3 regions of the Shewanella livingstonensis genome follow, and region 2 is predicted to be linked to each of the others. Evidence: predicted binding sites of a transcription regulator. Region 2 holds the regulator's gene; each other region holds the start of a gene.

Region 1 (2,280 bases), 1.6 Mb from region 2:
CTGAAACACGCATTGAAGACATTATTCAATGGGGCTTTATTGGTGGCTTTAGCTTGGCAATGATCATTACCTACGCATTGGTAATAGGTGTGTCATTATGGTGTAAGCCTAAGCAACAAGCTGTTGCTGCCATGCGCGCCTTAAATGCTACTTTTGGTAATACAGCATTTATTGGTATTCCATTGTTGAGCCTATTATTCCCTGACCACAAAATGGCTTTAGTGGCCGCAGCCATTGCCAGCTTACTGTCAGTATTCATGTTCGCCTTTGCTTTAGTTTCTATTGAGCTGGCCAGCCGCGATAAACAGTCAACAGACCATGCCATGGTCATCATGGCAAATGCGTTGTATAAAAACCCAATTGTGCTCGGCAGTCTTATTGGTATCAGCCTATCTGCGTTGCATATCACCTTACCCGAGAGTCTGGCATTAGTACTGCACCAAGTGGGCAATACCTCCAGTCCTTGTGCCTTATTTGCTATCGGAATGGTACTTGCTAAAGCATTACGACATCAATCTTTTGCAAAAATGTTCAGTCTTGGCTTAATTGCAGAGCTGAGTCTAATCAACTTACTCAAGTTAATTATTCAACCCTTTATTGCCTTTGGGTTACTCAAACTCTTCGGTGTTGAACACGATCTACTCACTATGGGAGTGCTTTTAGCCGCCTTACCAACTGCAGCAAGTGTTTACCTATTAGCTGACAGATACCAAATAAATGCCAATGGTAGTGCCCAAGGCATTTTATATGGCACATTAATCACTTTTATCAGTTTGCCTATAATAGAAGCACTTTTAAAACACATTGCTTAATGTTCGACCTGCTCTCGATGATAAAATAGTCAATGGTAATTTTACCTAAGCACTTTACTGTATATAAAATCAGTATATACTGTTTATCAATACAGTGGTTTGGTAGTTTCATTGACAGGAATTCATTATGCTTTGCCAACTCAGCATCAATAATTTTGCTATCGTGCGTTTTTTAGAACTCGACTTTAAAGCCGGTATGACAAGCATCACCGGAGAAACAGGTGCTGGTAAATCGATTGCTATCGATGCGCTTGGATTATGTCTTGGTAATCGTGCTGATGCCAATACTGTCAGACCGGGCGCCAGCAAAACCGAAGTCAGTGCCCGATTTACACTTCATGACGTGCCTTTAGCTAAGCGTTGGCTTGAAGATAGCGATCTCGATGCTGAAGATGAGTGTATATTGCGCCGAACCATTAACAGTGATGGCCGTTCAAGAGCCTACATTAATGGTAACCCAGTTCCGGTTACACAATTAAAAGCCATTGGTCAGTTATTGATAGGTATTCACGGCCAACATGCCCATCACGCCATGCTCAAAAGTGAACATCAATTAAACTTACTCGATCACTATGCCAACCATAAACTACTACTCGACAGCGTTAGTGCTAGTTATCAACGCTGTAAACAAGTAGAAAACGAACTAAAGTATCTTGAGCAAGCTCAACATGAGCGTATTTCGCGTCAACAGTTACTCCAATATCAAGTAGAAGAACTTAATGAGTTCAATTTAGGCTTAGAAGAGTTTGATGAGATTGAGCAAGAACATAAGCGCTTAGCCAATGGCACAGATTTAATTGAGCGCTGCCAAGCAGGTTTACATTTACTGACTGAAAGTGACGAAGGCAATATAGAATCATTGCTCAATAAAGTAGCGGCTATCGCTGACACGCTTCAAGGCTATGATGAATCACTTGCCCCAATCAGCTCAATGATCAGTGATGCATTAATCCAAGTACAAGAAAGTGCCAGTGAAATTGAAAGTTACTTAAGCAGTTTAGAACTGGATCCAGAACACTTTGCCTATTTAGAGAAACGCCTCTCAACCGCAATGCAATTGGCGCGTAAGCATCATGTTAGTGCTGATAAGCTGGCGGTACATCATCAGGAACTGATGTCTGAATTGGCCGAACTTGCAGGCGATGAAACCAAACTAGATGAAATAAGGCAACAACTTGAAACTAATAAAAATAATTATTTAACTAATGCACAAAAACTCAGCCAGAGCCGCAGCCGTTATGCCAAAGAACTAGATAAATTAGTCACCCAGTCTATTCATGATCTCAATATGCCTAAAGGTAAATTTACCATTCAAATTAATCATAATCCGGACAACATTTCAGTTAATGGCTGCGATAGTATTGAATTTATGGTGACCACAAATCCAGGGCAACCATTACAACCTATTTCTAAAGTTGCCTCTGGCGGTGAGTTATCGCGTATTGGATTGGGAATTCAAGTCATCACA
Region 2 (2,280 bases):
TTACGTAACCATGTAGGATTTTCGCGTTCAAATACTGCCGCTTTCATGGTGTCTTCTTCTTTACCAGGCGTGCGCCCCCAATAAAGGCAAACAGGAACCAACTGAATATCTAATTCAGAATTCTCGCTATGAAGGGATAATAAACTGGTAAAATAATTAATGAATTTGTCACCGCTTTCACGTTTACCAAATATGGGTTTTCGACCTTCTAAGCAAACGACTCGAGGTACTCTTAAACCATCAAGCTGTAATGGTTCATAAGGACTGGGCAAACCAAAGCCTTCTGTGATTTCGCTCAAGGCAGCAATATCACTAATAGATTCCGTTTTCATTAAATAAACCAAAGGCTTGGTCGGATCTATGTTGAGATCATCAAAGGGATCATGTGGCACCACAATGGTCTGTACCATCCATTTCTGGATCCATCTTAATGCTCGTAAAAATATTGAATTTGGTTTTGACATGGTTATTTTCGCAATATAAGCCATTGTAATATTGTGGTATAGGATACCAGAAACCACCCTGCTTACACTATCTGGGCGACTTATCTTTACGCGCGAGCTCTCATCTTAAGAAATAGCATAAGACAAACTATAAGTAATAATCAATTAAAACATATCGTTAAATGATATTTTACCAACAAAACACAAAAAATAGTTGGTTAATACTTGCGCGAACAAAAACACTGTATATAATGACAGTCACTGTATAAAAAGACAGGAATCATCATGAGACCGTTAACGCCGCGCCAAGCAGAAATATTAGACTTAATTAAAAACAATATCGCCGAAACAGGTATGCCACCCACTCGTGCCGAAATTGCAAATCGTCTTGGCTTTAAAAGTGCTAATGCCGCCGAAGAGCATTTAAAAGCATTAGCCAAAAAAGGCTTTATCGAGATCATTCCTGGTACCTCTAGAGGTATTCGTTTACCTCATGAAGAACAGGTTGAAACCGGTCTGCCATTAATTGGACAAGTTGCTGCTGGGGAGCCTATTTTGGCCCAAGAGCATGTTGAACAATACTATCAAGTTGATGCAAACATGTTTAAACCTGCCGCAGATTTTCTACTGCGCGTTCGTGGTGATAGCATGAAAAATATCGGTATTCTAGAAGGCGACTTGCTCGCTGTACACAAAATGCAACAAGCACGTAATGGTCAGGTTGTCGTGGCGCGTGTTGATGATGACGTCACTGTAAAACGATTTGAACAAAGAGGTAATGTGATTTATCTGCATGCAGAAAATGACGATTACACCCCGATAAAAGTAGATTTAAGTTGCCAAAGCCTAACCATCGAAGGGCTTGCCGTTGGCGTTATCCGTAATGGAGATTGGTTATGAACAAACTAATGGGCATCGCGCCACGCCACCCAGGCTTATGGGTCGAATTAACTGACACAGAACTCCATGGCAACCAAACTATTCAAACATTACAAACCGTCACCCAAGGGGAAGCTGAACTGAGTCAATTGTGTAGCCAACTGGCGACATTGAGTCAGCAAGGTAGATGGATTGTGTTAATTAGCCCTCCTCATATTGGCTATAAACATATGCTGGCAAGTGCAGGCGTGAGAATGGACCGAATTTTACTGGTGCATACCAAAGATGAAGTTGAAACTTTATGGGCCATGGAAAAAGCACTGACGAGCGGTACATCAAGTGCTGTAGTAACTTGGACAAGCTCACTTGACGCTCGCGATAGTCGTCGGTTAGAAATTGTAGCCAAAAGTGCACGTGCTTTAGGTGTAGTAATTGAAGATGTAAATGCTCACTTACCTCACAAACATCAACTTGTTAGCCCTACTTTAACAAATGGAGCAAGTAATTTTTGCTCATTTCACTAAGCACGAACCCTTAATTACCAAGCCCTGTATTGAATTCAGGGTTTTTTTTCATCTTTTTTCAGCCTATTAGCCAACAAAGTGATCTTGATCAATGTTTAATCTACAAGTAATGTGGTTAACAAGGATGAAACATTTTTATCTTTAATTGGACGTGAATCAAAGTAATCGAGATAACTTTGACTCAAATGAGCCAAATCAATATTGATAAGTTCTGTCGTAGGTACAAGTGTGGTGCACCGCTAACAATAAAACCGTAAACCTTATGTTTGCAACCACCAAGGTACTTTGAGTTCATCAAGCTTTTTTCGGGAACCGAAGAGTTTGCATAGAGCAGAGAATTACTGTGTGACTCTTCTTTGTAGTTGCTATTTGCAATGAGCAGAGGAGTAGTCTTGTGAAGCAATGGTTGTATTGTTTACTGGTTGTGTGTGTAG
Region 3 (2,280 bases), 2.1 Mb from region 2:
TTGGGTGAGTTCAACAGTACAATGGGTTGGACAGGGAAAATGAACAATAACTTTATAACTTACAGGCCGTTCGTCATGAGGAGAGTTACTGGCAAACAGCAACATGGTTTTGCAATACGAGCCTTGCTGACGTGCTTTAAGCGCGGCAATACCGATATGTTTACTCAAGGCCTGTAATAGTGACTCATAATCGGTAATGCGCTCACCGACACTACGAGTGGAAAATATTTGTTTTTTATCTGTTCGCGCCTCATCCCATTGTTTACACACTTGACCGTTGAGTTCACGAACCGTGCGTTCTATTTCAATACTAAACTGTTTTCTCGCTAGGCTCGGCGGCATACAGGCAAGATCATATGCGCTGCGAATATTGATTGATTCAAGCTTCTTACTTATGCGCCGACCAATGCCCCACACCTCGCCAACGCTAAGTTGGCGTAAAATGTCGGTACGTTGCTCTGGGGTCTCAATAACACAAACCCCTTTGTATCCTTGAATTTTTTTGGCGGCGTGATTGGCAATTTTCGCTAAGGTTAAGGTGTCGCCCATCCCCACACAAACAGGTAAGCGCGCCTCTTTCCATACCGCGCGGCGAATTAGCTGGCCTTGGGTATGCAAGCATTTAATGGCAGGATAACTGTGTTTAAAAGACAGGAAGCTTTCATCAATGGAGTACACATGCTGATCAGGTGCAAAGCGACCTATTATCGCCATCATCTTGGCAGATAAATCGGCATAGAGTTCATAATTAGATGAACACACAATCACATTACGTTGAGCGCATAAGGCCTTAACTTGAAAATAAGGTAAAAACTTTTCAATGCCTGCTTCTTTGGCTTGTCGATTAGCCGCCACAATGCAACCGTCGTTGTTGCTCAACACTATTATCGGTTTACCACGCCAATCAGGGCGAAACACCTGTTCAGCACTGCAATAAAAAGCATTGGCATCGACTAAGGAAAACATTGTTTTTTACCCTTTTCGGCCGACAAACAGTGGGCTTTGACGATGGCAACGAATTGAGCGGATCACCACGCCTTCGATACTAAAATCATCATAATCGTAGATGGTCACCGGTAAATGTTGCTCATGAGATGACACGAGCATTCGCCGTTGCATATCGAGAATTTTACACACAAACTCACCATTAAAATTAGCCACTATGACATCGCCACTTCTCGCAGTTTCATGGCGATCGACAATCAGTAAGTCACCATCGAATATGCCTACACCTTGCATCGACTCCCCCTGAGCTAAACCGATAAAAGTCGAACTTGGATGTTGAACTAACATCTCATCAAGACTTAAGCCTAATTGAAGGTACTCTGCGGCTGGGCTTTCAAAACCGGTAATACCAGCACTGGCAGCAATGGGAATAAAGCGCATACGATAACCTCGCAAACTCACAACACAAACTTACCATGCAAACGTACAACGTAAATTTACAATGCACAGCACAAAAGAACTGTATAAAAAAACAGTGTATTTTTATACAGTACATAGTAGCGCTATATTTTGACAGTGCAAGTTTATTTGCGCTAAACGGCAACATGTTGGTGGCATACTCAGCGATTAAACCCGTGTCGCTAGACTCTGGCTATCTACTGGGTAAGGTTATCAGTTTAATTATTAATGAGTTTATTTGTTCAAAGTCAAAATACAATGCTAGCGATTGGTCTACACTTGTGAGCAGCACAACAATTAACCGAATACCTCTATCACCTGTTACAGCTATAGATTGTTCGAGAATAGAGTTGTGACCAACATTCCGTGTTAGAGCAATGAATCTAGTTGATGTATAACGTAAACCAATAGCATGATTACTTTCGCTCGGGGTCTAGGGCCTGTTGATCTTTCAAGGTTATTTTTGCAGCGAATTGTTGGCTATTACTCACATGTATAACAGTAAGACAGAGACTTCGAGGTGTAGTTATTCTACATAAAAAGTCGATAACGCCGTAGAAATGGCCATCAAACGCTGCCCGAAGGGTTCGGCTAAAAACGTTTTTAACTCGAACAACATTCAACCAGCAAAGATCAACAGGCCCTAGTATGACACTCGCAACTTTTGATATCGACATGCACGACGATAACTGCGTACTGAGTCTTGCAGGTGATTGGCAATTGGGCCAAGCACCGCTAGGTGCCGATATTTGTGCCGCCCTCCCCGCAACTTGCCATGCTGTCACGTTAACCACCACTGAGTTATTGCAGTGGGATTCAAGCCTCGCCATTGCCTTATTACAATTATCCCGCTGGTGTGAACAACAAAAATTACCG

The links. Region 2 encodes LexA, which represses DNA repair genes until DNA is damaged. Its sites were predicted from a motif close to TACTGTATNNNNATACAGTA; they were not measured.
Region 1: a site for LexA is predicted at 890-909, ahead of recN (DNA repair protein RecN). Genes of this name have one in related genera too.
Region 3: a site for LexA is predicted at 1,464-1,483, ahead of EGC82_RS11745 (LexA family protein). Genes of this name have one in related genera too.

The regions. Positions count from the first base shown of each region.
Region 1 is NZ_CP034015.1:1,591,277-1,593,556, reverse strand. It holds gene EGC82_RS06895 (AEC family transporter) at 1-812, shown strand, start outside; gene recN (DNA repair protein RecN) at 940-2,280, shown strand, end outside.
Region 2 is NZ_CP034015.1:4,833,079-4,835,358, forward strand. It holds gene plsB (glycerol-3-phosphate 1-O-acyltransferase PlsB) at 1-464, opposite strand, end outside; gene lexA (transcriptional repressor LexA) at 729-1,343, shown strand; gene EGC82_RS21180 (cell division inhibitor SulA) at 1,340-1,846, shown strand; gene coxB (cytochrome c oxidase subunit II) at 2,241-2,280, shown strand, end outside.
Region 3 is NZ_CP034015.1:2,730,336-2,732,615, forward strand. It holds gene EGC82_RS11740 (Y-family DNA polymerase) at 1-966, opposite strand, end outside; gene EGC82_RS11745 (LexA family protein) at 973-1,386, opposite strand; gene EGC82_RS11750 (MlaE family ABC transporter permease) at 2,053-2,280, shown strand, end outside.